3 regions of the Cellulosilyticum sp. WCF-2 genome follow, and region 1 is predicted to be linked to each of the others. Evidence: riboswitches for the same ligand, from Rfam matches in the RefSeq annotation. Region 1 holds a riboswitch; each other region holds the start of a gene.
The links. A riboswitch is a leader RNA that binds a small molecule or an ion and turns the genes downstream of it on or off. The one in region 1 is predicted to bind S-adenosylmethionine.

Region 1 (10,331 bases):
CCTGCCATAGCTTTTACCTTATCCTTTAATATCAAATTGTGACATTATCTTTTCAGCCACTTCTTCAGACTTAACATTATAAGTACCTGACTTGATTTGTTCTTTAAGGCTTTCTACCTTGTCTTTTCTAACTTCCGGCGCTTCTAAAGCCATTTTATAAACACTACCAAACTCTTTAGCAATACTAGAAAATTCTACTTGGTCTTTAGTTGATACTGAATTTATTTTTTTAGCTGGAGTCACTTTTTGACTTTTATAAGCTTCATATGCCCTGCTAATTGGATCTATTCTCATGGTCATCCCTCTCTCCTTCTCACATTATTTTCTTCTGTATATTATATCGGTCCTTATTTTCGCTTCATTAATATTATTTTTCATCCTGCTCATCAAAAATATATTATTCTATTCTTTTTTATAAAAAATGCTGTCCATTTCTCACGGCTATTCAATCATAGATTGATGGCCTGGGAGGCATATGACAGCATTACAATACAAAGCTTCTATCTAGCGTCTAATAGAATCTGATTTTAGAAATCTCATTTTTTCTCTAGCATCAGCAGCAGATGTTTTTTCTGATTTTTGGGCAGATAAAGCTTTCTTAGCTTCATTTAAATGATTAGTTAGCTCGCCTTTACAATTACTACAAAAGCGACCTGAAGTAATTTTTCTTCCACACATCTCGCAGGTTAGGGTAATGGGTGAATCTGGTGATACTTCCAAACGTCCTTGCCTTAAAAACTTTTCAATAAGTGCAACAGATACTTCTGTTTCCTCACTTACTACATGCATACTTTCACCAGGGTTTTCTCTTAAATACGTCTTTACCTTTTGAAACATGTCTTCTTCTAATTGCTTACATCTTGGACATATCTCTGGTCCAGCAATATATTGAAATATCTTTTTGCAGTTTTTACATACTTTAACATCCATTTGAATCCCTCCTATTTTTACCCACCAATACATACCACCAACAAATAAAATTCTGCATCTTTCATGGCGTACTCTTGTTTTAGGATTTTTATACATTCTTTGGCTGTACTGCCTGTTGTATATATATCGTCAACAATAGCTACTCGCCTTAGCTGTGGTAATGTGAATTTCTGATTAATAGCAATACTTCCTTTAACATTTTTATTTCTTTGTTCTTTAGTGCATTCTGCCTGCGGCTTAGTATCTCTGGTTCTTAGTAAACAATCATATGTGGGAATGTCAGTAAGCAAAGTCATTTCTCTAGCCAAGTCCTTAGCTTGATTAAACCCTCTTTTTTTAGCCCTTGAAGGTGCTAGAGGCACCGGAATAAAAGCATCTAACTCTAATATAGCTGTAACCACCAAATCATTTACGAATAAATCAGCATAGCTTTTTGCATATCTTCTAATTCCACGATATTTCCATCTCAGGACAGCTTTTCTATAATGATCGCAGTACGGAAATAATCCTATAGTACGCTTTACTATGGAATCTTCTTCCTCTTTACAGCACAAGCAACCTTCGTTTTCTATCTTGTATGGCCTACCGCACCTATTGCATAAGTTTTCTTTTAATAAGTGACTATAACACCTGTCGCATAATACTTCTTTTGTTTCTGCAGAAAGTAACTTTCTGCATATCGTGCATTTATCAGGGTAAATAAGCTTTTTTAATCGTCCTAGGAATTCATCCATTAAAGACCTCCATCTCCCCCATTAGCATCATATAAGGTGTTACAACATGACTGCAAGGTGCTTAGCAAGACTTGAATAACGTTCTATTTCTTTATTGTTATCCACCATACGTTCCATAGTTTCAGTAAGTCCTACACCTACTACCATTTTTTTAGCACGAGTTACTGCTGTATATAATAAATTCCTATTAAGAAGCATAGGTGGCCCACTATGAATAGGTAAAATGACCACTGGATACTCGCTTCCTTGGGATTTATGGATGGTAATAGCATAAGCTAACTCTAGTTCATCTAATTGGTTAAACTCATATTCTACTACTTTTAAATCATCAAAAGTAACTACTAATAATTCTGCTTCTTCTTTAATACTGGTTATAATCCCACAATCTCCATTAAATACACCTGTTCCCTCGTCTATAGGCATACCACTTTTCCCTAATATTTTCCAAGGTGTGTTGTAATTATTTTTGATTTGCATCACTTTATCACCTTCTCTAAATAAGGTGCCTCTGTATTCTTTCTCAGGTTTCAATTGATGATGTGGATTCAAGGCTTCTTGAACAGCTTTATTAAGTTCGTTAACGCCAACTACTCCCTTACGCATAGGTGCCAAAATCTGAATATCTTTCAGGCTATCAAAGCCCTGGTATTTAGGCAATCTGGTTGTAATCAGCTCTATAATAGTCTCTTTAACTTCTTCTTGCATACTACGTTTCATATAGAAGAAATCTGTTCCTTTTTCATTACATATAGGATATTCACCTTTATTAATACGGTGAGCATTCATAACAATAGCACTCTTAGAAGCTTGTCTAAAAATCTGTACTAATCTTACTGTTGAAATCCTGCCACTTTTAATAATATCTTTCAAGACATTTCCTGCTCCTACAGACGGTAACTGGTCTGCATCTCCAATAAGTACTAAGCGTTGTCCTTCCACTACAGCTTTCATCAAAGCATGCATCAAAGTAATATCTACCATCGACATCTCATCTACTACAATAACATCCGCCTCTAATGGATTTTCTTCATTACGACTAAACATTTGCTTATTGGTATCTTCTCTCATGTAATTAATTTCTAAAAGTCTATGAATTGTCTGTGCTTCCATACCAGTGGCTTCACTCATGCGTTTAGCTGCTCTTCCAGTAGGTGCAGCTAAGAGCACATCTTCACCAGCTTTTTGTAGCATGTGTAAAATAGCATTAATCGTAGTAGTCTTTCCTGTTCCTGGCCCTCCTGTAATCACAGTCACACCTTGAGTAAGTACTTGTCTAACAGCTTCTTTTTGTTCTTCTACTAATTCAATTTTTAGTTCCTTTTGTGTATTAATCAGCTCTTTTTCTACATCTAACTGACTATCTGCTTGATACAGAGCAGCTAAATCAATAAGTTTTCTAGCTACAGCCTGTTCACTGTAATAAAGATATGAAAGGAATATGCAAGGTACCTCATCGTAATTCTTAATAATAATTTGTTTAGATAAGGTAAGTTCCAAAAGTGCATTTTCAAGTAATGGATGCTCATATTCATCTGCTTGTACATAATCATTATATTCATTTGGTAGTAATAGTTTCATGGCTTCCTCTAACAATTTATTTCTAGGGACATAAGTATGTCCATTAGCTGAAAAACTATTAAGTATATATAAAATACCTGTTTTTATACGATGAGGGTCATCTCTTGCTATCCCCACCTTAAAAGCAATCTCATCTGCTTTCTTAAAGCCAATACCAAATATATCATCCACTAAACGATACGGCGTATTCTTAACGACCTCTGTGGTCTTATCTTTATACTGCTTATATATTTTAATCGCATAAGTAGGTGTAATCCCATATTCTTGTAAAAATAGCATAGCACGTCTCAATTCATACTGGGTATGAAAAATTTCTCCGATTTCTTGTGCCTTTTTTTCACTAATGCCACTTACTTGAGCAAGTACAAGCGGTTCTTCCTCAATCATTCTAAAAGTATCTAACCCAAAATGCTTGACAATTTTCTTTGCTGTCTTGGCCCCTATGCCTTTAATAACACCAGAAGCTAGATATTTTTCCATTCCTTGTACCGTCTTAGGCATACTTCTCTCTAGCATTTCTACTCGTATTTGCCTTCCATATATGGGATGTGTGCTCCAGCTTCCTACAATTTTAACTTCTTCTCCGGCATAAATACCTGCCATTTCTCCCACGCAAGAAAGCTCTTCTCCTTCGTACTCTATGGTACAAACAGTATACCCATTTTCTGCATTTTGATAAATTATATCTTCTATTGTCGCTTCTAAAACCACTTGTTCGCTCAATTTATTCACCACTTTGCTTTCTTATCCATTTATCTTGTCCACAACTTTATTTAAAAAGTATAACATATCCACATTTAGGTCACAATGGCTTACTATTTTATGAAAATTATTGCCTATCTTCTTTTAACTCATACGCATTCAAATTAAATGTAGCATAAAAAATAGGAACCATATACTTAACGGTTCCTATTTTTACTTTGTAGCTTATTCGTTTTCTTACATTTGTTATTTTGTAATTTCACATACCAAGCCAAGTTCAGCAAGTTGGTCTACTGAAACATATGATACACCTTTTTTAACAATAGATTTGATAGGCATATTATTTAACTCTTTAATATAAGTTGTTTTTGCTTTACTATCATAACCTACTGTAAGTCCAACCTTAGCTAAAGTAGCTTTAAGAGGTACATATGTTACACCTTTTTCTACAATACAATCTTTTTGTGCTACTTCAATAACTTGACTAGGTGTAGTCATAGCCATAAGGTCTTCCATAGTGTATACTTTTACACTTGTTGGGAAAGTAATTGCTTTTTTATCTGCTTTTTTCACTTCTGATTTTTCAGCTACGCTAATATCAAATTTTTCTTTATCTACTGCTACTTTAATAGCGGCTGACATATCAGCTACATAGCTATCTTTATTGAATGTATAGCTTGCTTTTGCAGTACTACCAGTAACCATAGGTTTAATTATAGCTTTTGTTTCTGGTCCATAAATAGCTTTTGCTTGTGCAAGAGCTTCTTTGATTTGGTCATCTGTAAGACCCATTGCTTTATAAGTTTCTGTTAATGTAGCTGCTTGTGCATCAATAGCTTCTGCACAAAGATCAAAGAATGCATCTACTAATTGTGAATCTTTAAGTTCAACAGTATAAGTGTTATCTTTTTTGGTAACTGGAACCTCTACTTTAGAATTAGCATAAATATCAAAACCTTGACTTGATAGTTTCGTTATTTGCTCTTTGCTCATTCCTGACATTTCCATAGCACTTGTTAAATCAAGAGCTAAATAGTCTTTACTTACATCTACTAATGTTGATGGATCAACACCTGCCATAGCCGCTACATCTTTAATAAAGCTTGTACTTACATAGAACTTCATACCATCCATATAGAATTTAATAGGTGAAATTTTAAATGGTGCTTTTGTAACGTCAATCTTTTGACCAGAAAATTCAACATTCTTAATAGTCATAGTAGCTTCCATCTGTAAGTCTTTACTATTTGAATAACTTACAACTTCTGCATTTGCCTTAAATGATTCTCCTTGATAAGTAAAGCTTACGTCTAAATTACTTTTTGTCTCCATCGCTTCCCATGTAGAAACTGTCTTTAACTCATTAATTAGTTCTACACCTTGAGCATTACAACCTACCATAGTAAACATCATTACAAATGTTACCAATAAGGCTAATACTTTTTTCTTCATTACAAATCCCCTCCATAAACCAAATTAATAAAATATTTTTTTATTTATACAGAATACTATAGCACATTTAGATTTCGATACCACTAGAATTTATGATTAATTAATAATTGTAATGTAGTTGTAATATTAATTCTTGTTCATGCAAAAAGCGTTGCTACGATTTTTCCTCGTAACAACGCTTTTTTATTTTAATCACTCTCTTACTCTCTCATCTCACAATTCATATACTCTTCTAAAAGGCACTCTAGACAGCAGGATTCAACCAAAGCTTTCCTATACGGATTATATTCTAGTCGCCTACTTCTCTGCTGCAGCTTTTAATATTTCAGCTTTATCAGTTCTTTCCCATGGTAAATCCACATCAATACGACCAAAGTGTCCATAAGCTGCTGTTTGTTTGTAGATAGGTCTTCTAAGATCTAACATCTTAATAATACCTGCTGGTCTAAGGTCAAAGTTATTACGAACAAGTTCTACTAATACTTCATCACTAACAACACCTGTACCATGTGTATTTACGAGTACTGATACTGGCTGTGCTACACCAATAGCATATGCAAGCTCAATTTCACATTTTTTAGCAAGACCTGCTGCTACAATGTTTTTAGCTACGTATCTAGCTGCATAAGCTGCTGAACGGTCTACTTTAGTTGGATCTTTTCCAGAGAAAGCACCGCCACCATGACTTGCATAACCCCCGTAAGTGTCTACAATGATTTTACGTCCTGTAAGACCTGAGTCTCCTACTGGTCCACCAATTACGAAACGTCCGGTCGGATTAATAAAATATTTTGTATCTGCATCCAATAAGTTCTCTGGAACAATTGGTTTAATAACATATTCCATAATGTCTGCATGAATTTGTTCTTGGGTTACTTCTGCTGCGTGTTGCGTTGAAACAACGATTGCATCAACTCTTATTGGTGTATCTCCATCATACTCCACAGTAACTTGTGTTTTACCATCTGGTCTAAGATAATTTAAAGTACCATCTTTACGTACTTCTGATAAACGTTTTGATAATCTATGAGCAAGTGAAATTGGCATTGGCATAAGTTCTGGTGTTTCATCACAAGCAAAGCCAAACATCATTCCTTGATCCCCTGCGCCAATAGCTTCAATTGCATCATCTGTCATCTCACCTTTTTTAGCTTCTAAAGCTTTGTTGACACCCATAGCAATATCTGCTGATTGTTCATCAAGTGCTACAATTACACCACATGAGTGTCCGTCAAAACCATACTCTGGTGCGTTGTAACCAATTTCATTAATAGTGTCACGAACTGTTTTATTGATATCTACATAACAATTTGTTGTAATTTCTCCCATTACTAATACAAGACCTGTTGTAAGTGCTGTTTCACAAGCAACTCTTGCATTTGGATCTTGCGCAAAAATAGCATCTAAAACTGCATCAGAGATTTGGTCAGCAATTTTATCTGGATGCCCTTCTGTTACTGATTCTGAAGTAAATAATCTTTTTGCCATATCATAGCCTCCTTTAATTTTGTGTAAGACAGAAAACCATATAAAAAACCCCTCATTAAAAATGAGGGGTTAGCGTTCGCACAGTCATCCTCATCTTACGTAATAAATACGTGGGAATTGGCACCTTAGCTTTAAACTAGGTTGCCGGGTTTCATAGGGCCCTGTCCCTCCACCTCTCTGGATAAGAATTTTTATTCTATTTTCGATTTATTTTAACATTATTATTTTTTATTGTCAACAAGAGGAACATTTCTTAAACTTCCTCTTCGGTTTTGATAGCTTCATTAGCCATTGCTGCTTTATTTTCATCACTAATCTGCATTTGAGCAGCATATGTATTGGTCATTTGTTTATACATAGCATCAGAAAGACCGATGCCCCCTGCTTTAACCATTTCATCACATAAATTATTGATGTAAGTATCCTCAAACATAGATTCATAATCACCTTTAGCTATCAAACTATCCCCTGAAAGCATAGATGATTTCATTTGCTTAAACATCATGCTGAGCATATAACCTTCAAGTTCATCACAAGCTTCTTTTAGTTCTGTGTCATCTTTCTTTGCCATAGCTTCTGATAAAATAGCCTCAAAATCTTTTGTTCCTGCTGTATCAGCAGACTCCGTAGCTACTTGCTTTTGCAAATCTAATAGACTTGAAACCCCTGAAATTTCCATCTAGCTATCCTCCTTAGCTCTTAAGCTGATTAGCTTGTCCTAACATATCATCGGCTGCTTTAATAGCTGTTGAGTTAATTTCATAAGCTCTTTGAGCAATAATTAAGTTAACCATTTCCTGTGCTATTTGTACATTGGAACCTTCTAGGTAACCTGTACGAATCGTTGTTTTAGTTAAGCCATCATCATCAACCTCTGCTAAAGGCTCTCCGGAAGCTGGTGTTTCTTTATAAAGGTTATCTCCTACAGCCTCAAGTCCTGCTCTATTAGCAAATTGAACAATTCTTATTTGAGCTACATCCATTTCGAGTCCTGTCTCATCTAAATAATAAATATTTCCATCTTGCCCTATTTCAAGCTTATCCATAGGAATTTCTGTCCCTACTACAATAGACTCACCTTCTGTAGATAGTACTGGATGCCCATCGGCTGTAACTAACGCATAACTTCCTTCATCAGGAATCATAGCAAATCTAAAGCTACCATCCCTAGTATAAACCTCAGAACCATCTGTCTGACCAATAGCAAAAAAACCATTTCCAACTAAAGCAAGGTCTGATTCATTACCTGTTTCTTGAAGAATGCCATTTGTATAATCTCTAGAATTAGCTAGCGCACGTACACCATGCCCTACTTGTTTAACTGTAGGTGTCGCCTGTGCATTAGGATCATTAGCTTCTCCCATCGTTGTATAGAGCAAGCTTTTAAAGTTAGTTGTTTCTTTTTTATAAGCTGCTGTATTAACATTAGCCATGTTATTAGAAATGGTATCTACATTAAGTTGCTGGGCGGTCATACCTGAAGCCGCTGTATATAATGCTCTAATCATATTCTTCCTCCTATACTCTACCTAATTCATTAACAGCTTTACCAAGTAAACTATCTTGTACTTGAATCATTTTTTGATTTGTTTCATATGCTCTTGAAACGGTAATCATATCTACCATAGCAGTTACAGGATTAACATTGGCTGATTCTAAATAGCCCTGAATGAGCTGCCCTTCAAAAGGCAGCCTAGCCGCCGTACTACTATATAAGTTATTGTCCATTTTTGTTAATGCCCTACTGTCTTCAAATCTAGCTAATTCTAAGGTATCAATATACTGACCATCTAATGTTACTTCTCCTTGACTGCTAATCACTACATCTCCACCAGTGGCCAGAAATTCTTCGCCTAAAGTAATGGGACCATCTAATCCCATAACAGGATAGCCTTCTTTAGTCACTAAATCTCCATATTGATTAATAGAAAAATTACCATCTCTTGTGTAAGCTTCTCCATTTGGAGTTTGCACTACAAAAAAGCCATCTCCTTGAATAGCCACATCAACCATTTCCCCTGTTGAAATAACTGAACCTTGAGTAAAATCTGTATAGACCTCGTCAATCTTTGCCCCATAAGTAATATTACCTATTGGTCCATTATTAGGCACTTGGTTTTGAGTGTCATTTAATCTCGTCATTAATACTTCTTGAAAAGAAGAAACTACTGCAACATCTTTTTTATATCCAGTAGTCGTTGTATTAGCTAGATCATTAGAAATAATCTCTAACCTTTTTGCCTGTACATTCATACCTGTGGCAGCTGTATAAAGTCCTCTTACCATCTAAAGGCCTCCTTTTTTTAATCTCTTTCTCTTACTCCTTTAGCATATCTATATTCAACCCACATACCTGTTCCGATAGCTACACATGACATAGCATCATCTGCAATCACTGCATTTATTCCTGTCTCCTGCAAAATAAGCTGATCAAGACCTTGAATAAGACTTCCACCACCTGTAAGCACAATTCCCCTATCTGAAATATCAGAAGCTAATTCTGGTGGTGTTATTTCTAACACAGATCGGATACCATCAACAATACTTGTTACTGGTTCTTCTAAGGCCTGTCTAATTTCTTCTGAAGTTACTACCATATTTCTTGGTAATCCTGATACTAAATTACGACCTCTAATTTCTATTTCGGCTGGAACTTCTCTTTTAAATACACTTCCAACATTAATTTTTATCTCTTCTGCTGTTCTTTCTCCAATAAGAAGGCTATATTTCTTTCTCATATACTTAATAATAGTATCGTCAAACTCATCTCCGGCTATTTTTAAGGATTTTTTTACAACTGCTCCTCCTAATGAAATAACTGCTATATCCGTTGTTCCCCCACCTATGTCTACAATCATACTTCCACATGGACGCGAAATATCTATGCCTGCACCAATAGCTGCTGCAATAGGTTCCTCTATCGTATCAACATATCTGGCTCCTGCTTGTTTTGTAGCATCTTCTACCGCCTTTTTTTCCACCTCAGTAACACCACTAGGAACACATACTCCAATGCGTGGTTTTACAAGTCTGTGACCAATAGCTTTGTGAATAAAATACTTTAGCATTTGTTCTGTAGCGTCATAGTCTGATATAACACCTTGTCTAAGAGGCCTAACAGTAGTAATGCTCCCCGGTGTTCTGCCTAACATACGTCTTGCTTCTTCTCCTACAGCTATGACTTCCTTAGTCTTCTCCTTTATTGCTACCACCGATGGTTCTCTAAGGACAATGCCCTTCCCTTTCACATAAACAAGTACATAGGCAGTCCCTAAATCAATTCCGATATCCGCTCCCATTCCAAACATTTGAATTCTCCTTTGTTATAGTAAAATTGTATTTTAGGGTTCACTTCTTTTAGCATATTATAACATTAAAACTCTATTTTTTGCAAAAAATTAAAAAATAATTATAGCACCTCAAAATGAGGTGCTATGTATTAAAATT
Region 2 (10,331 bases), 2.4 Mb from region 1:
AACCAACATCACCGCCAACGGAAGAAGAAAAACCACCAGTGGAAGAAGAACCGCCAGTAGAAGAGGAAAAGCCAAGTATATCTAATGAAGAATACATAGGGACGTCTAACAAGCACCAAATTAAGCTTCCTTCTGCATCATACAGTCAAACGAAGGTAATGGAAGTATCAGTGAATGAAAATAATGGTCAACATACGACTTTTATTAGCGCAGCTTCACCTATTTCAAATGCAAAAATAGAGTTACAAGCAGGCAAAGTGATTATTGATATAGGAAATAGTAAAAGTCAATTAAGTAACACTATTTCTCCTATTAATAATACTTATATTAAAAATATTAGAACTAGTCAATTTACAACTGATACAACGCGTGTTGTACTGGATTTAAAATCAGGCGCTTTAGTAAAGGCAGGGTTCAGTGAAGATAGAAGTAGCATTATGATTCAGCTTAGTAATCAAAAGATTGAACAAATTAAATATATGCAAAAGAATGGGGCAGATACTTTATATTATAAAGGCTTAAGTAAAGATCAAATTATTCTAGATTATAATGAAAAAGAAAATCTATTAAACTTTACAGTTCCGCATACAACAATAGAGACAGCTATTAATTGGACACAATTAAATGGCCGCTATATTGACAAGGTAACTATTAACGGTGAAGACAATCAAGTTAAAGGTAGTATTTGGCTTAAGGGAAAAGTGGATTACCAGTTAACTAGCGATTATCAAGGAGCAACGCTTACTTTATCTGCTTATACAGAAGTGCCTCCAGTAGAAGAGGTTACAGACAGTTTAGTATATGTATCAGGCGATAAGCCTACCATTCAACTTTTTAACATACCTGGCTTAAATAAGAATGCTATTAAAGTTACAGATGATTATCGTAATAAGACGTTAGTATTTGATCTTGGCAAAGATTATAGCAGTGTCCTCAAAAATAATAACATGGTTATTAATGATACAAGAATTAATAAAATACAAGTTGCTACTAATGGAACAACTAAAATCACAGTAGTAACCCAAAAGGTATATGCGTATAATTTCTATGAATCAGATGGGAAAATTTCATTACAAATGGTTAGACCAAAGGAAAAGTATAATCAAATTGTTGTGTTAGATGCAGGTCATGGTGGTTCTGATAGTGGAGCAGTAGGTAATGGTATAACAGAAAAAGGGATTAACTATAAGCAAGCCATGGCACTTTATAAGTTATTAGAGGCCGATTCACAAATTAAAGTTTATATGACAAGAGAAACAGATGTTTATCCGACGCTCCAATTTAGAACAACTTTAGCGAATGATATCGAGGCGGATTTATTTGTAAGTATTCATAATAATTCAGCTTCAGCTTCGATTAGAGGATCGGAAACACTGTACTTCCCTAGTACTACAGATACAAGAGGAAAACAAGTGGCTCAAATTGTACAAAACGCTTTAGTTAATAAATGTGGCATGATTAATAGGGGGATTAAAGCACGTTCAGACTTATATGTTTTACGTACAAGCAATATGCCAGCAATACTGATTGAAACAGGATTTATTAGTAACTCAGCAGAAGCAGCTTTGCTTAATAGTACGGCCTTTACAAACAAATGGGCCCAGGCTATTTATGAAAGTATTGTAGAGAGCTTTAGATTTTTGTAGCATCCTAGTGTGTTAAATTAGATTAGTAAATAAAAGAGAAAGTATTCTTTATAGAGGGAATACTTTCTCTTTTATTTTACACTTTATTTTCATGAAATTTTAATAAATCTATGGTATAAACAAACTAATTGATAAATAAAGTATGAGTCGTAAATAAAAGGGAAATACTAGAAATAAGTAAGAAAATAAGTTAGAATCAACAGGCTTATGAAAGATACATAGGGAAAGGATGAGAAAGAGATGAACTGGAACTTTTTGTTAGGCCCTTTAGTAGGTGCTATTATTGGTTATATTACAAATGGTATTGCCATTAAGATGTTATTTAGACCATTAAATCCAATTACTATAGGAGGTTATACACTACCTTTTACGCCAGGAGTTATTCCAAAAGAAAAAAAACGTCTTGCCAAAAGTATAGGAAGAGTAGTGAGTAGAGAGCTTTTAAATGAAGAAGTATTTAGAAAAGCACTATTAAAACCAGAAATATATGAGAGATTAGAAGAAAAGGTAGACTACTATATTGACACGTACCAAGCTAATGACAAAAAATTAGGAGAAATAGGAAACGAATTTTTGGGTAAAGAAAGGGCTATTTTTTTATTATGCGAAGCCGAAGAAAATGCCACTTCTCTTATTTACACAAAGGTTGTTAATATGGAACTAGGCAAGATTATTGTAGATAAATTAATAGGAACGTTAAAAGGTGGTGCATTAAGCCACTTATTAGGACCTATGAGTTTTCTAGTAAAAGACCAAATGTTAGATAGTCTAGGTGATAAGATTGAACCGGCTATTTCTCAAATGATTGTAGATGAAGCAGAAGGAATTATAAGACAAGCTGTAGAGGAGGAAAGTAATAACCTGAAAGAAACCTCGGTGGGAGATTGGGTAACCAAGCTAGATCCCTATAGAGACATCATCAAAAAAGTAGTCATTAAATCTTATGAAGGTTTGGTAAGGAATGGGCTTAGTACTGCTCTTGAAAAGTTAGATTTAGCTCAGATGATAGAAGAACGCATTATGGCATTTGATACTTTAGAAATGGAAAATTTAATTCTTGAGATTATGAATAAAGAACTTAATAGGCTAGTATGGTTAGGCGCTTTACTTGGTGGTATTATGGGGTGTGTAATGAGTTTTTTCTAAGAGATAAAAAGTTATTTATGATTAGAAAAAGTGCTGATTTTCATAGGGGATAGGCATATTGACTAGAATAGTGTTGAATAAACCTAGGATTAGTGGTAAGATTCAATAAGAGGAAGTATATAAAGTCGCAATAACAGGAAGGGAGATGGACAATGAGACAGCAAAGAAAATGGGCAGTTTTTCTCATTATGAGTTTAATTGTAAGTACATTTTTAGTAGGTTGTAATGGGGAGAATGGGCCAAAGCCAACACAGGAAATTGAAAGCCCGTCACCTACCGCCACAGCAGAAACAACAGAAAGTAGCTATAATAGCGCTTTTGAAAAATATAATAACAATATTACTGAACTAGGGCTAGTTATTAATGCGCCAGATCAGGAAGCCATCAATAGCTTACCTCAGGTAGAAACCTATAAACAGATGGATACAAAAGATAATCTAATGATTATACCCAAATATAACGGTTCAAAAATTACAATTAGCAAAGTAGAGTATACAGGTGAACGCTTTATTGCAAAAGATACCTTATATGCAAAAGAAGGAACACCAGAAGGTTATGGTCTACTTCTGTATGCTGTAAGACCAGAAGGTATTCCGCAGATTATGATTACAGTGACCTACAAAAATAAAAGTATTGACTATGTTATAGCTGAAGATGGGAAAAATGGTCATGAAGGTATTGAATATCTAAAGCTTGAAACAGATGATATGGGGATGCCCCATTCAGGCGAAATGATTACACCTATTCAAGATGCTACATATTTAGAAGGTTTAAATCGTTTTAGTAGTTTTGATGTAGATTTTGATTTAGATGGTAGCAATGAAACCATTGAGGTCTACTGTCAAGGAGAAATAACGGATGATGGCAGTTATTTTTTAGATGATGGCCAAGTTTGGACCTTAGTTGTCAAAAAAGGTGATGATATTTATCCGTTATTTGAAAAAAGTTATATTCAATTAGGCGGCTTAGAATATTTAGTTTATATAGATTATAACGATTATGAAAGAGTACATGTATTAGTTCAGTATAAAGCTGGAGCAGGTATGATGACATTTGATTGTGTTTATGATGAAGAAACTGGTAACTTTAGGCGTGATACAGTTTATGAAGCAAGTAATATCAACATTTTGAAAGATTGGAAGTAAGATAGAAAACTGTGTTTAAAAGTGAGAGCTTTTAAACACAGTTTTTTGATGTAATCACATGATAATAGATAATAAAGAATTGTAAATAGGTGATAGGTGATTTAGCAATAGCAGAAGGTTATGATTTTAAAAGTAAGTCTATAATGTTATGAAAATAAGTCCAAATGAAACATGCCTATCAATCAATTGACAATGATTATGTAAACACTTATGATAGAAGAAGTTGTTTTGAGATAAGTGAGAAGGATAGGTGAAGAATGTTGCTAGTTGTTGGTGGGATGATAGGTCTGGGAAAAACCAGTGTTGCAGAGCTTTTAGGAGAGCATTTTGGAACGGAAGTATTTTATGAAAGTGTAGATAATAATCCAATTTTACCTCTTTTTTATACTTCAAGTGAAGAAGAAATAGAAAAGAAAAGATATCCCTTTTTATTACAATTACATTTTTTAGATACACGTTTTAGAAGTATTAAAAGTGCATTGTATCATGATAATAACGTACTTGATCGTAGTATTTATGAAGATTGGTATTTTGCTAAAGTTAATAATGACCTAGGAAGAATCTCGGATTTAGAATTTCAAATGTATGATCGTTTGTTAGATAATATGATGCAAGAGTTAAAGGAACTTCCTAAGAAAGCACCTGATTTAATGATTTATTTAAAGGGATCATTTGAAACAGTGCTATCGCGTATTATGAAACGTGGTAGAAGCTATGAATTAGATGCACAGCTTGAAGCTTATTATAGACAACTATGGGAAGGATATGATGAATGGGTGATGAGTCATTATCATGCCAGTGAAGTTGTAGTCATTGATATGGATCGCTATGATGTAGTAAGCCGCAGGGAAGATGCGTTAGAAGTATTAGCATTAGTAGAAAGCAAATTAAAGATGATTAGAAAAAAATAGAAATTATTTCTTGACTTTTCAAATTAACATGATTATACTAAGTATCAATAGAAAAGCTTATCTAGAGAGGTGGAGGGAACAGGCCCTATGATACCTCAGCAACCACACTTAAGTGAAAGGTGCTAATTCCTGCAGAACCTAAGGTTCTGGAAGATAAGGGCGGATGAATCAAAGCAAAGTAAACCTCTCTTATTTTTAGTGATCATTAAAAATAAGAGAGGTTTACTTTGTTTCTAGAAGGAGGAAAAAATGGAGAAAGTATTCAATCAGCCAATTATATCTTTACAGAATTTAAGTAAAACCTATTCAGTAGATCAAGGAACATTCACGGCATTAAAAGATGTTAACTTAGATATTTATAAAGGAGACATTTATGGCATCATTGGTATGAGTGGCGCTGGAAAAAGTACCCTCGTAAGATGTATTAATTATCTAGAAGAGCCAACCAAAGGTAAAGTATACTTTGATGGAAAAGATTTAGGTACATTAAGTGCGGTAGAATTTAGGAAAGCCAGACAGTCTATGAGTATGATTTTTCAACAATTTAATTTGTTGATGCAACGTACAGCAGAAGATAATGTTTGTTTTCCATTAGAAATTGCAGGTATGAAGAAAAAAGAAGCAAGAGAAAAAGCTAAAGAGTTATTAGCGGTAGTTGGGTTAAGTGATAAAGCGAAATCATATCCTTCACAGCTTTCAGGAGGGCAGAAGCAAAGAGTAGCCATTGCTAGGGCATTAGCTACTAATCCTAAGGTGCTTTTATGTGATGAAGCCACATCGGCCTTAGACCCAAGTACAACTCAATCTATTTTAGCATTGCTAAAAGAAATTAATCAGAAGTTTGGTATTACCATTGTTATTATTACCCACGAAATGAAGGTTGTAGAGGAGATTTGTTCTCATGTTGCCATTATTGCAGATAGTCAAATTGTAGAGGTTGGAACAGTAGAAGAAGTGTTCACTCATCCTCAAAGTCAAGTAGGGCAGCAACTCGTTTATCCAAATGGCATGCCACCTAGTCAGTACATAGGCACGAAATGTGCACGCATTATTTTTGATGGCAGTTCAGCTTATGATCCAGCTATAGCAAGTATGATTTTAGAGTGTAAGGCTCATGTCAATATTATCTATGCAGATATGAAACAGGTAGGAGATAAAGCAATGGGACAAATGGTACTTCAATTGCCAGAGGATACAAGTCAAGCAATGCGTGTCTTAGATTACTTAAGACAAAGAGAACTAATTGTAGAGGAGGTTATGTAAAATGTGGGATGTTGAAATGATTAAAACCATTACAATAGGGATATTCGAGACCTTATACATGACCTTATTTTCTACTTTATTAGCTTATATGATAGGTTTACCTTTGGGTATAGCCTTAGTTGTTACAGAAAAAGGAAATTTATTGCCTAGTAAATGGCTTAACAGCATTTTAAATGTGATAGTCAATATAACACGCTCAGTACCTTTCTTGATTCTACTTATTTTTATTCAACCTTTTACAAGATGGGTGGTGGGAACCACTATAGGGTCAACAGCAACTGTTGTACCTTTAGTTGTAGCAGCAGCCCCTTTTATCGGGCGAATGGTAGAGTCTTCTATTAAAGAATTAGATCACGGCATTATCGAAGCAGCTCTTTCTATGGGAGCTACACCTTTTCAAATTATCTGGAAAGTGATGTTACCTGAAACGAAACCTTCTTTATGGATAGGTGCTTCTATTACAGCTACAACTATTTTAGGCTATTCAGCAATGGCTGGCTTTACAAGTGGTGGTGGTCTTGGAGATATTGCCATTCGTTATGGCTTTTATCGTTATCAAACAGAAGTGATGTTAGTAACGGTAATCTTATTAGTCATTATCGTTCAATGTATTCAAGGTATAGGTATGAAAATAGCAACAAAGCAAGATAAAAGAAAATAAATCTTAATGAAAACCAGGGGGAAATAAAATGAAAAAATTATTAACTTTAAGTTTGGTAGCTGTATTATCACTTTCACTTCTTGCAGGTTGTGGCAAAAGTGAAGCAAGTAATAAAATTGTTGTAGGAGCATCTACATCACCACACGCAGAGATTCTAGCAGTAGCAAAACCTATTTTGAAAGAAAAAGGCTATGATCTTGAAATTAAGGAGTTTTCAGATTATGTGCAGCCTAACCTAACACTTGAAAATAAAGAATTAGATGCTAATTATTTTCAACATAAACCTTATTTAGATGATTTTAATAGTAAGAATGGTACACATCTTGTATCAGTAGCAGCTGTCCACTATGAGCCATTTGGCATTTATCCAGGAAAATCATCTAGTATAGATGATATCAAAGATGGAGCTAAAATTGCGGTACCCAATGATACAACTAATGAGGCAAGAGCTTTAATGCTTCTTCAAGATTTAGGTATCATTACTGTAGATGAGTCAGCAGGTTTAGCAGCAACTAAAACAGATATTACTTCAAATCCTCGTAACATTGAAATAGTAGAAATTGAAGCAGCTCAGCTTGTACGTACACTTCAAGATGTGGATTTTGCAGTTATTAATGGTAATTATGCTATTCAAGGTGGACTTAATGTAGAAGAGGATGCTCTAGCAAAAGAGGCAGCAGATTCTTTAATGGCCCAAACTTATGCTAATATTTTAGCTGTACGTGAAGGCGACGAAAATAGAGAAGATATTAAAGCACTTATTGAAGCTTTAGGAAGCAAGGAAGTAAAAGACTTTATTGCAGAGAAGTACCAAGGTTCAGTGGTAAGCTTAAATTAATGATAGAGAGCTGTTGTATTAGCAATTTTATTTGTTAATACAACAGCTCTTTTTTATTTAGTACCATGCTATGAGATTAATAACATTAAATAGGAAGAAATTTGAATTCAACAAAATGACTTAGTAGGTGTCTTTACACATGTATTGATTATTTAAGAGGATGATGTTATATTAAATAAAGTATAACTTGATAAGTGAGGCGAGAAAATGAATGTAGTTAATACAATAGAGCAAATTAGGTCTTTAAAAAAACAAAAAAATGCACTTATTGTAGCACATTATTATGTAGATGATTCCGTGCAAGAAATAGCAGATTACGTAGGAGATTCTTATTATTTAAGCAAAGTATGCATGGATAGACCAGAACAACTGATTATCTTTTGCGGTGTTAGATTTATGGGGGAAAGTGCTAAGATTCTTAATCCTTATAAACAGGTAGTTATGGCAGAGGAGCATGCTGATTGCCCAATGGCTCATATGATAGAAATAGAAAAGATTAGAGAAATGCGAGCGGCTTATAAAGATTTAGCGGTTGTATGCTATATTAACTCAACCACAGAGATTAAAGCAGAAGCCGATGTGATCGTCACTTCCTCTAATGCTTTAGAGATTGTGGGTCAGCTACCCGAAAAAAATATTTTCTTTATACCAGATGAACATTTAGGTCGTTATATTGCTGAGCAATTACCAGAAAAAAATTTCATTTTTAATGATGGTTTTTGTCATGTACATACAAGTATTACAGTAGAAAGTTTAAAGACTGCTATGGCTGCGCAACCAGAGGCCAAGGTTCTAGTTCATCCTGAGTGCCCTAAAGTCATTACAGAATTAGCAGATTATGTAGGAAGCACTTCAGGTATTATTGATTACGCTACTCATGACCCTGCTGAGAAATTTATTATTGGGACTGAAATGGGTATTCTATATGAACTTAAAAAGAAAAATCCTCACAAGCAATTTTATGCCGTAGGTCACAGACAATTTTGTCCTAATATGAAACGCATTAGTTTAGAGGATGTCTACCATGCCCTAGATACATTAAAGCATCCTGTTGAATTAGACGAAGAAATGAGAAGAAAGGCAGAAGGTGCTCTTAGTAAGATGCATCAATTGGCAAAATAAAATGAAACAAGCATATGATGTAGTCATTGTAGGGACAGGTGTTTCAGGATTATTTTGTGCACTTCATTTACCTGAGACTGTAAACATCTTAATGATTACCAAAGGTCAATTAGAAGAAAGTAACTCTTTTTTAGCACAAGGGGGCATTTGTGTTTTAAAAGATGCAGGGGATTTTGAAAGTTATGTAGAAGATACCTTAAAAGCAGGAAAATATGAAAATGATAGAACAGCTGTAGAAACCATAATTCGAGAATCTAGAGAAATCATTAATGAGTTAATTGCTCTAGGTGTAGATTTTGACAAGGAAAAAGGTGAACTAGTTTACACAAAAGAAGCAGCACACAGCACGAATCGCATTTTACATCACAAAGATGTAACAGGAAAAGAAATTACAAGTAAACTTTTAGCTGCCGTTAAACAAAGAGCTAATATCGAGCTATTAGAACAATGTACACTAGTAGATTTGATTAAAAATAATAAAACAGCATATGGGGTAATGGTCTATTATAAAGGAAGTTATCATGCCGTTTATGCCAAGGATATTGTACTTGCTACAGGTGGTATAGGGGGTATTTTTAAAGCAAGCACCAATTTTTCACATCTAACAGGTGATGGAGTAGCTATTGCATTAAAACATCAGGTACAAGTAGCAGATATTCACTACATCCAGATTCATCCTACAACCCTCTATAGTCAAAAACAAGGGAAACGCTTTTTAATCTCTGAGGCTGTACGAGGAGAAGGTGCGTATTTGCTCAATCCTAAAGGAGAACGTTTTGTAGATGAGTTATTGCCAAGAGATATTGTATCAGCTAGAGTAAGCGAAGAAATGCTTAAATTTCAAACAGATCATGTGTACTTAAGTGTGAAGCACTTAGATGGAGAATATATTAAAAAGCGCTTTCCTAATATATATGAGGCTTGTAAAGAAGAAGGGTATGATTTGACCAAAGAGGATATTCCTGTTACACCAGCTCAACACTATTTTATGGGTGGTATTGCAGTTGACCTTAGGGGAAGAACATCACTTAAACATTTATATGCAGTTGGAGAAACAAGCCGTACAGGGGTACATGGAGCTAATCGTCTAGCAAGTAATTCACTTTTGGAAGGATTAGTATTTGCTAAAAAGGTTGCACTCGATATAAAAGCAAGTGATATGTTTTTGTCCAAAGGGCCTATAGGTATTCCTATCATTGAGGAATCTATAGAAGAGATAAAAGCAAATTACGAGACTCTTTTATTAGAAGCAATCAAAAGAAAGGATGAAAATTTTTATGTTAGATGGTTTCATAAACAATATAAATGTGGATGAGCATATATTAAATGCAATCAAAGAAGATATCACCAGCGAAGATGTAACGACTATGGCAATTATGAAAGAAAAGCAACAGGGAGAAGTACAACTTATTTGTAAGGAGGATGGCATATTAGCAGGCCTTAGTGTTTTTAGACGTACCTTTGAATTAATAGGAAATATTGAGATGCAAACAAGTTATAAAGATGGGAATGAAGTTAAAAAAGGAGAGATTATTGCTAGTATAAGAGGTGATATTAGAGTACTACTTTCCGGAGAACGTACAGCTTTAAATTATTTAC
Region 3 (10,331 bases), 590 kb from region 1:
GGGTCGTACGGTAATTCATAGCTATTAGCCATAGTAATGGGTCTTTTAATAGCTCCTGTATCTTGATCTACATCATTTCCCGCATGAACGGCTCTTGTTTGAATTCCAAATTCATTTCCATATTTTCTTTCTGGCATATCTCTTCCCCCTTCTATGTTAAACAAAAGGGATATCCCCTTTTGCTAGAAATGTGTCATTTATAAACGTATTTTATGATTGTTAGTATGCTTTATTAGGATTTAATATTTGATTTACATCAAATGCTCTTTTTAGATTTCTCATTAAGGTGATTTGTACTTCATTAGCATAATCTAAGTAGTACTTTAACTTAGTTAACCCTATGCCATGCTCTCCCGAAGGAAGTCCTCCTAATTCAGCTGCTTTTTGGTACAGGTCCTCAAGCACTAGCTGTAGTTTTTCTTGCCACTCCTCTTCCTTAAGTGTCCCTTTAATAATACATAGATGTACATTACCATCTCCTGCATGACCAAAGCTTTGAATAGCTACTTGATGGCGGTTTGAAATTTCTTGTGTATATTTTACAAACTCAGCACTTTTATTAATGGGTACCACGATATCAATGGGCTCTTGTACAGAGACACTTTCTACAGCTTTTACAATGGCACCTCGGATTTGCCAAGTTCTCTTAAAGCTCTCTTCATCCTCTAATACCAAGAAATCTAGAGCATTATGCTGATAGCATAACTCTCTTACCTTTTCATAGTTATCCCTTACATAACTTGCAGTATCTCCATCAAAGGTAAAAATCAAATATGCATTACCTTTATGAGTAGGAAACTCAATCTTTAAATACTGCTCTGATAAACTAATGGCTTCTTTTTGGACAAATTCAATAGCTGCTACATCTATACCTGAAGCTTTGATATCTAGTACTGTATCTATTCCTTCTTCTAAAGTTTGATAGGGCACAAGTACACTTCTTGCTATTTGTGGTTTAGGAATAAGCCTGAGCTTTGCCTCTGTAATAATACCCAGGGTTCCTTCTGAACCTATAAGTAAATCTTTAAGGTCTAGCCCTGTACTGTCTTTTATATTTTTGCTTCCCAGCTCTACAATGCTACCATTGGCTAAGACAACCTCTATGCTTCTGACATAGTCTCTTGTGACACCATATTTGACAGCTCTCATGCCACCTGCGTTGGTGCTGATATTACCACCTATGGTAGAAGCTTTCTCTCCTGGATCTGGTGGATAAAATAATCCATTACTTTCTGCAAAGGCTTGAACCTCTTCAAGTAAGACACCTGCCTGAACTGTTAATGTCATAGTCTCCTTATCTAAATGCTGTATACGATTAAGTTTGGTCAGATCAATGACAATACTGTCCTCTGTGGGAACTGTCCCTCCTGTAAGACCTGTCCCTGCCCCTCTTGGCACTACTGGAATATGATGTAGGTTAGCAAAGTCTAAGACTTTGCTAACCTCATCTGTAGAAGCTACAATGACTACTGCTGCTGGTTTTACTTTAATATGGCCAAGATGGTCTGAATAATATTTTTCATCTATGCCTGCTGTAATGACCCTATTTTCATCTTCAATTAATGCTTTCAGTTGCTCGAACATTTTTATCCCCCCTCTTTCACCATATTTATAAACACTTTAGTTGAAGCTTTGTTGGTTTATTTCGCCCACTTGGTGGTATACCACTCTGGTTTTTGGAAACCACTAAATTGATATTCACTACTTTCGATTACTTTATTAAAGGCTTCAGACTCAACAATCTCTAAAATGTCTTTAGCAAACTTACTGTCTACCTCACTTGTTCTTACTGCGATGATGTTCTTCATATCCTCTACTAAGACTTCTTTGTAGATCGCAGTATTTAAATCAATGCCTGCGGATAAAGCATAGTTACCTGGAATAGCTGCTAAATCTGCACTATCAAGTGTTCTTGGAAGCTGTGCTGCTTCTACTGGTGTAATCTTTAGGTTAAGTGGATTTTCTAGTACATTTTTTTCACTAAACTGAGATACTTCTACTGTTTCATCAATCTTTAATAAACCTGCTTTTTGTGCTTCTAATAAAGCACGTCTTAGATTTGTTACATCATTAGGAACTGTAAAGGTAGCACCCTCTACTACTTCACTAACATCTTTATACTTGTTAGAGTAAAATCCAAGCCCTGCTGTTGGAATATTAATGAGCTTTGTAAGCTCTAATTGATGCTCTTTCTTGAAGTTCTCAAAGTACACATTATGTTGAAATACATTAACATCTACTTCACCTTTTCCTAATGCTAAATTAGGCTGTACATAATCACTAAACTCAATAATTTCTACTTTATAGCCCTTCTCTTCAAGTGATGGTTTAATCGCATATTTCACCATGTCTCCATAAGGTCCTGGGCAGGTTCCAAACTTAATAGTTGTTTTTTCTACTTGTGTGCTTTGATTGGTATCACTACTTGCACTAGCTGTACTTGCAGCTCCTTGTGATCCACTTCCACAGCCTACTAATGTTCCAAGCCCTAAAATGATTGCACCTATTCCATAAACTAATCTTCTTTTCATATATTCCACTCCCCTTATTTTTATTTTTAAATTTTTATAGCTTCTTAAACCAACTTACTTTTTAGTTAAATTAACGGCTATTCTTTCTCCCACCATTTGAATAAGCTGTACTACTACCACTAATAAAATAACGGTAATAATGAGTATGTCTGTTTGATAACGTTGATAGCCATAGCGAATAGCTAAGTCACCTATTCCGCCACCACCAACAGTTCCTGCCATAGAGGAATAACCGATGATACTAATTAATGTCACAGTAATGGCTCTTACAATGCCAGGTAAGGCTTCTACTAATAGCACGTCAAAAATAATATATTTAACACTAGCTCCCATAGCCAGTGAAGCTTCTATGACACCCTTATCTATTTCAGAAAAAGCACCTTCTACAAGTCTTGCTAAAAAAGCTACTGCTGCTACTGTAAGTGGTACGGTTACTGCCTTTGCTCCTATAGTGGTGTGTAATAAAAAATCTGTAAAAGGATAAAGTAGGACCAGCAAAATAATAAATGGAATGGAACGAATAATATTAATCACAAAACCAGAGATTGCATTAACCACTTTATTTTTGTGTAACAAAGGAGAAGCTGTGATATAAAGTAATAAGCCAAGAACCGTCCCAAAAACGATTGCAATAATCATGGATATCCCTACCATGTAAACAGTTTCTGTTGTTGCCTGCCATAGAGCTTCTATTAATTCACCTGTTTTCATGCGATTTCACCCTCCTTTGGAATAATTAATTCTATTTCTTCAATATTTTCTCCTATATACTTAAGTGCTTCATTAATAGCTTTAACTTCTCCCTCTATACTAACTACCAAGACACCCACTGGCTTTTCTTGAATGTAATCAATGTGACCATGTAGAATGTTAAGTACAACATCATACTTCTTGTTGGTATAAGCAATAATAGGCTCTAGGCTCTTGTCACCCCTATAAGTCAACTTGATGATTTCCCCATTTGCTGCATTAATAATCTCCTCTGGTACCTTTATCTGAGTCTTTACTAATCTTTTTGTTAATGCTGATTGGGGACTAGCAAATAACTCGTAAGCGCTATTAACTTCTATAATTTCACCTTGACTCATTACTGCTACTTTTGAGAACAACCTTTTAGCTACCTCTAGTTGATGCGTGATAAACACAATAGTAATCCCCAACTTAGCATTAATTCCTTTTAAGATATCCACAATTTCCTCAGTTGTTTGCACATCTAATGCAGAAGTTGCTTCATCGCAAAGTAAAATCTTTGGATTCGCTGCTAAAGCTCTTGCTATACCTACCCTTTGTTTTTGCCCACCACTTAAACTAGCTGGATAAACATTTTCTTTATCTTCTAGGCCCACTAGCTCAAGTAATTCTTTAGTTCTAGTTTGCCTTTGAGCTTTAGGATAATCCTGGACTTTAAGAGCAAACTCTATATTTTCCCCTACTGTTTTTCTTGAGATTAAATTAAAGTGTTGAAAAATCATGCCGATTTTCTTTCGTAATCCCCTAATCTCTGTAGAAGAAAGTTTTGTTACATCCTCTCCCTCTACAAAAACACTGCCTGAAGTAGGCTTTTGTAATCCATTAATGGTTCTTACTAAGGTGCTTTTACCTGCGCCACTCCCCCCAACTATTCCAAAGATTTCTCCTGGTTCTATATGAAGTGATACATTACTAACGGCATTAACGATTTGATTTTTTTGTTTAAAGCTTACATTTACTTGTTCAAAACGAATCATTGTAGCACCTCCTAAAAATGTTTTTTTATTTGCGTTAATCTCTCTAAAGCTAGCTCTAGTGTTTCTGGTTTTTTAGCAAAGTGGAAACGTATATATTGATTAACAGGTTCTTTGAAAAAACTAGAACCTGGTACAGCTGCTACGCCTACTTCTTTAATAAGTCTTTTTGCAAATTCGTAGTCTGATGAAACACCAAATTCTTCAATATCAACCATGACATAATAAGCACCTTCTGGCTTAAAGTACTTAAGTCCTATGCTATCAAGCCCTGACAAGAACAACTCTCTTTTCTTTCCGTATAACGCTGTAAGTTCTTTATAGTAGTCATCTTCTAATTTAAGTCCTACTGTTGCAGCTTCCTGAAGAGGGGCTGCTGCTCCTACTGTTAAAAAGTCATGTACCTTTTTACATTGATCAATAATAACCTTCGGTGCTATTACATAACCTAATCTCCAACCTGTAATGGAATAAGTCTTTGAAAGTGAACTACAAGAAATAGTTCTCTCAAACATGCCAGGTAGCGATGCAAAGTAATGATGTTTATATGGTTCAAAAACGATATGCTCATAAACTTCATCTGTAATGACATAAGCGTCATACGCTTTAACAAGCTGTGCAATGTCTAGTAGCTCTTCTTTAGTAAATACCTTTCCAGTTGGATTAGATGGATTACAGAGAATCAAAGCTTTAGCACCTGCTTTAAAAGCTGCTTCAAGTTCCTCTTTATCAAAGTTAAAGGCAGGTGGTTTAAGTGGAATGTAAATGGGCTCAGCTCCACAAAGCACTGTATCTGCTACATAGTTCTCATAAAAAGGTGAGAAGATAGCAACTTTGTCACCGCTATCGCAAATAGCCATCATAGCTGTCATCATGGCCTCTGTACTACCACAAGTGACTACGATATTTTCATCTGGGTTTAATTTAATCCCCATAAAATGTTCTTGCTTCTTGGCTAAAGCTTCTCTAAAATTTTGTGCTCCCCAAGTCACTGCATATTGGTGCGGCCCCTCTATGGCTACCCTTTGTAATTCTTCTATTAATGCCTTAGGTGGATCAAAATCAGGAAAACCTTGTGAAAGGTTAATAGCCCCATGTTGGTTAGCAATACGCGTCATCTTCCTAATCACGGATTCTCCAAACCCATCTAATCTATGACTTAACTTACTCATCTTGTTTCCTCCCTTTAATTAACCTTGATCTTGTAGTTTCTTTCATTTTTCTGTGTTTTTCTGCCTACTTCATTTAAAAGTAATATTTTACAAACTATAAAAGCTGCTTTCTTAAGATAAGAAAGCAGCTTTTAAAATTCACTATGCTACATACTCTTATCTTCCAAACCACTTCTGGTTTGCTGGAATTAGCACCTTGAGCATTTTATAACATGTTCAGGTTGCCGGGCGTCACTGGGCCAGTCCCTCTGCCTCTCTGGATAAGAAATTATTCACTTGGTTTTATTTCCTAGTTGTTTTATATGTTTAGTAGTATATTTTTATTTTTTTAAATTGTCAACTATTTTTTAATATATTTTTTATTTTATTTTCTTTTTAATTTCCCTTGAAGTTACTAGAAATTTCTTTTTTTATAGAACCATTAATGGATAAGTTTTATTTATTATTATTTTCTTATTTGCTTTAGTCTTTGACTATCAATAACTTTTTCTTTTTGGACTGTCACATTTTTAATTCCTTTAAAATAAATATATTTACTAGGAATTAAATTTGATGTATACTCTCTTTAATTTAAAAAATTTGATATATTACAAAATTTATTGCCAATTTAAAGGAGGTTATTTTATGAAATTTGAATCAAAGGTTATCCATGGTGGTATCTCTGAAGATGCCTTTACAGGCGCAGTTAATATTCCTATTTATCAAACATCTACTTTTAGACAAGAAGGGATTGGTAAACATAAAGGCTTTGAATATGCACGCACAGGTAATCCTACAAGACAGGCTTTAGAAGAACTTATTAAAGATCTAGAAGGTGGCATCGCTGGTTTTGCTTTTGCTTCTGGTTTAGCCGCTCTTTCTACAGTTCTTATGCTTTTTAAAACAGGAGATCATATTCTTCTATCTGATAATGTCTACGGTGGTACTTTTCGAGTAGTCGATAAGGTATTCGTTCATCTTGGCATTTCTTATTCTCTAGTAGATACTTCCGACCTTGAAGCTGTTCAAAAAGCTATCACGCCTACTACTAAAGCCATCTTTATTGAAACACCTACTAATCCATTAATGAAAATCACAGACCTATCAGCGATTAGTACACTCGCCAAAAGTCATAACCTCATTTCGGTTGTTGACAACACGTTTTTAACCCCTTATCTTCAACGTCCTATAGAACACGGCATAGACATTGTTGTTCATAGCGGCACCAAATATTTAGGCGGACATAGTGATGTGGTTGCTGGGCTTGTAGTTGTTGCTCATGAAGACCTTAAAGAACGACTTGGCTTTTTACAAAATGCTGTAGGTGGGATACTTGGCCCCCAAGATAGCTTTTTACTTATAAGAGGTATTAAAACATTGGCTATTAGATTAGAAAAGGCTCAAGCTAATGCTAAAGCGATTGTTGATTTCTTACACACTCTACCTCAGGTAAGTAAAATCTATTATCCAGGTTTAGGCGCTATGATTTCTTTTGAACTTAGTGACCCCGAGGTCGCTCTAAAGCTCGTAGAAAATGTTAAACTCATTGCTCTGGCAGAAAGTCTAGGAGGTGTAGAAAGTCTTATTTGCCTTCCAGCAGCTATGACACATGCTTCTATTCCTGTAGAACAAAGAAAGGCCTTAGGTATAACAGATGGTTTACTTCGTCTTTCTGTAGGCATCGAAGATGCTGACGACTTGATAACTGATTTAACCCATGCACTTAATCTTTCTATATCTGAAGGAGGTACATCTCATGCACTATATTAATGATATTCGTGAACTTATTGGTAATACCCCACTCTTAAAACTCAATCATATTTCTCCTAATCCTGATATTAATATCTTTGGTAAACTAGAATATCTAAACCCAGGGGGAAGTGTTAAAGACCGTATTGGCCTAAAGATCTTAGAAGATGCCGAAAAAAATGGGCTACTTAAACCTGGCTATACCATCATCGAAGCTACTGCTGGTAATACCGGTATAGGCCTTGCCATGGCTGCCTTTGAAAAAGGCTATCAACTTAAAATTGTTATTCCTGCTAAGTTTGCTATTGAAAAACAAATACTAATGCGCGCCTTAGGTGCAGAATTAATTGTTACTCCAACAGAAGAAGGTATTGAAGGTGCTGTTCAAAAAGCAGAAGAATTAGCAAAGCAAATCCCAACTAGCTTTATGGCTAAACAGTTCGATAATCTCTCTAATAGAGAAGCTCATCGTCAAACAGGTAAGGAAATCTATGATGCCCTTGATGGGAAGATAGATATCCTCGTAGCAGGAGCAGGCTCCGGTGGTACTATTATTGGCATTGCCTCCTATTTAAAAGAGAAAAATCCCAACATCAAAATTGTACTCAGCGACCCTAAAGGCTCTATTCTAGGAGGTGGGGAAGAAGGTACCTACCATATTGAAGGTATTGGTAATCATTTCATTCCTTCTTTATTTGATGCTTCCTATGTCGATGAGGTAGAGAAAATTTCCGATGAAGAAGCTTATTACTATGTACAGCTATTAGGCAAAAAAGAAGGTGTATTGGTTGGTTCTTCTTCTGGTGCAGCTATGGCTGGTGCCATTAAGCAAGCTTATAAAGCTAATGGTAAGGTTAATATTGTAGCCATCTTCCCTGACCGAAGCGAGCGCTACTTTAGCCAGAATCTTTATAACTTCGATATGAATCTCTCTGACTATCGCTTTAATGACCTATTTGATAGTTGGGCTACTCATTATGACGAAACTGTTTACACAAAAAAGGGTGAGTATTATGAAGTCTTTAAAAACTACGAAGAAATTTTAAGAGAAACTGTCTCTTTTATTAATTCACCTACTTCTGCTACAGTCTTAGATATTGGTTCTGGTACAGGTAATCTAGGAGCCGTTGCAGCTAATTCAGGTTATAAAGTAACTGCCATTGAGCCAAATGCTAAAATGAGAGAATTAGCGTCAGCTAAATATCCTCATATTCCTGTTCAAAATGGTTCTTTTCTCTCTTTAGATATTCCTGATGCAAGCGTGGATGCTATTATTTCTAGCTACGCTTTCCACCACTTACAAGATGAAGAAAAAGCTAAATCTATAGCCTTTATGGCTTCTAAGCTTCGCCAAGGCGGTCAAATTATTATTGCAGATACCATGTACGAATCTCCCGAGGCTGCTTCAGCTGTATTAAATTGGGCTGAAAACTATGGCTTTACTCATCTTGCTCAGGATTTAAAAACTGAATTCTATACCACTCACGAAATCCTCGCTCATGCATTTGAAACGGCTAATTTCCGGGTAAGCTTTAAGCAAATGAATCAATTCGTATGGATTTTAGTTGCCACTTTGAACGCATAGTTTATCATATTCATACTCCTAAACCGCATAAACTATTACGACACCTTATGATAAAGGAGTGTTACTTATGTTTGATCCAAGAGATACTTGCCTTTTAGATGATGCACTTGCAAGATTTGATGAACTTGTAAACGCTCCTTGTCTACATGAGCTGACTCATTTCCCAGTATCTCCTTCTGAGACTCCTCCTGCCTGCTTAGGCTTTATTCAAATTGAAGGCTTTCCTGTCACAGATACCTTTAAAGCATTTTCCTTTGTTTTAAATGCTCTAGAAAGCCTTCAAATAACCATTGGCTATGTTATACAAGTGCGCAATGAACAACTTTCTATTTATATTGGTATTAAAGGGGATGAATTTTTCTGCGTTGCTCTTGAAATTTTAAAAAATGGGCTAATTCAAACCTTTCCTGGTATTCAACTTCATGAATTAACACCTGAGGAAAGTTGTGAACTAATTGATCAGCTCTTTAGTCCTTGTAAACATAACTCACTTGCAACTATTTCTGTTATCCCTAATACAAGTACCACAACACCCATACTCACTTCATTTAATAATTTAATGGGAAGAAATGAGGACTTTGTTCTTTTTTTATTAGCAACACCCGTGTCTCTTTGTCACATACGATCTATACTCAACGAACTTATTTGTCTATTTAATATCTTGTCTGGCTTCTCTCAAGGTAATCATACTGCTTCCAAAGGCTTAAATAAGAATGGTTCTACTACTGTTACACGTTCTAATACCGAAACCAATGGTAGGAGTTGTACAGACACAAATACTTCTGGCAGTAGTCATAATTCTTCTCAATATAAAAATATAACATCTTCTACTTCTCTTTCTTTAGCAAATAATAAATCTCTGGGAGTTAGCCTGCTTTGTAATGACTCTTGTGGACACGCAACTAATACTAGCCGTGCTTCTGCTGAGGGTATTACTAATAGTGAAGCTGTTGCTTGTTCTAATAGCCGCCTTACTGCTACTAATCTAACAGAAAACGAAGCCATCGTTTTTAGTATTCAGAATAAGTGCGTCGTAGATGCCTTAGCTACTCTTAATTTACTTATCACCCGCTATACCAACTTATTAACCTTACCTGCCTTTGAATTTGGCGCCTATCTTATAGCACCTTGTTTATCAACAACAGTTCGTGGTGCTTATACTTACTTAGGTGTTGCTGATGCCCCCTCCTCTACTATAGGTCCTACGGTTGTTAATGTATGGGATCATTGTAATAGTAGCTTCTGCACTATCTTGAAGGAGTTACAATGCTTTAATCAACCCTTCTTTGAATCCTGTTCTTCGAAAGATTGTCTTTCTAGTACTACTATTATTAGCGGATTAGAATTTATAAGCACTCTATATTTTGTGTAAATATAGAGTGCTTGTTCACAATATTTATTCGATATGCTATACTGATTTCAATAATAGCCTCTATTTATAGGCTTAATAAGGGAGGGTTTGTCTTGTCCGTTGTTTCATACAAATGTCCTAACTGTGGGGGAGATTTAGGCTTTGATCCAGAATCTCAAAAACTCAAGTGTGAATACTGCTTTAGTAGCTTTAATGAGCAAGAGTTAGAAGTTTTGACAA

Region 2: linked by a shared signal. The riboswitch ahead of EKH84_RS10475 (methionine ABC transporter ATP-binding protein) and the one ahead of metK (methionine adenosyltransferase) in region 1 are both predicted to bind S-adenosylmethionine.
Region 3: linked by a shared signal. The riboswitch ahead of EKH84_RS02340 (pyridoxal phosphate-dependent aminotransferase) and the one ahead of metK (methionine adenosyltransferase) in region 1 are both predicted to bind S-adenosylmethionine.

What each region holds. Positions count from the first base shown of each region.
Region 1 is NZ_CP034675.1:4,723,445-4,733,775, forward strand. It holds gene EKH84_RS21525 (flagellar protein FlgN) at 1-8, opposite strand, end outside; gene flgM (flagellar biosynthesis anti-sigma factor FlgM) at 19-300, opposite strand; gene EKH84_RS21535 (hypothetical protein) at 505-930, opposite strand; gene EKH84_RS21540 (ComF family protein) at 948-1,664, opposite strand; gene recD2 (SF1B family DNA helicase RecD2) at 1,704-3,965, opposite strand; gene EKH84_RS21550 (hypothetical protein) at 4,191-5,396, opposite strand; gene metK (methionine adenosyltransferase) at 5,694-6,884, opposite strand; SAM riboswitch class I at 6,972-7,072, opposite strand; gene EKH84_RS21560 (rod-binding protein) at 7,138-7,563, opposite strand; gene EKH84_RS21565 (flagellar hook-basal body protein) at 7,577-8,392, opposite strand; gene flgF (flagellar basal-body rod protein FlgF) at 8,403-9,170, opposite strand; gene EKH84_RS21575 (rod shape-determining protein) at 9,188-10,192, opposite strand; gene spoIIID (sporulation transcriptional regulator SpoIIID) at 10,330-10,331, opposite strand, start outside.
Region 2 is NZ_CP034675.1:2,342,394-2,352,724, forward strand. It holds gene EKH84_RS10455 (N-acetylmuramoyl-L-alanine amidase family protein) at 1-1,646, shown strand, start outside; gene EKH84_RS10460 (DUF445 domain-containing protein) at 1,887-2,792, shown strand; gene EKH84_RS10465 (hypothetical protein) at 2,945-3,937, shown strand; gene EKH84_RS10470 (deoxynucleoside kinase) at 4,195-4,848, shown strand; SAM riboswitch class I at 4,903-5,008, shown strand; gene EKH84_RS10475 (methionine ABC transporter ATP-binding protein) at 5,098-6,111, shown strand; gene EKH84_RS10480 (methionine ABC transporter permease) at 6,113-6,772, shown strand; gene EKH84_RS10485 (MetQ/NlpA family ABC transporter substrate-binding protein) at 6,801-7,610, shown strand; gene nadA (quinolinate synthase NadA) at 7,818-8,732, shown strand; gene EKH84_RS10495 (L-aspartate oxidase) at 8,734-10,047, shown strand; gene nadC (carboxylating nicotinate-nucleotide diphosphorylase) at 10,010-10,331, shown strand, end outside.
Region 3 is NZ_CP034675.1:530,868-541,198, forward strand. It holds gene EKH84_RS02315 (trans-sulfuration enzyme family protein) at 1-137, opposite strand, end outside; gene EKH84_RS02320 (FAD-binding oxidoreductase) at 220-1,584, opposite strand; gene EKH84_RS02325 (MetQ/NlpA family ABC transporter substrate-binding protein) at 1,641-2,531, opposite strand; gene EKH84_RS02330 (methionine ABC transporter permease) at 2,586-3,242, opposite strand; gene EKH84_RS02335 (methionine ABC transporter ATP-binding protein) at 3,239-4,258, opposite strand; gene EKH84_RS02340 (pyridoxal phosphate-dependent aminotransferase) at 4,270-5,427, opposite strand; SAM riboswitch class I at 5,581-5,694, opposite strand; gene EKH84_RS02345 (trans-sulfuration enzyme family protein) at 6,052-7,176, shown strand; gene EKH84_RS02350 (pyridoxal-phosphate dependent enzyme) at 7,163-8,740, shown strand; gene EKH84_RS02355 (hypothetical protein) at 8,808-10,112, shown strand; gene EKH84_RS02360 (hypothetical protein) at 10,205-10,331, shown strand, end outside.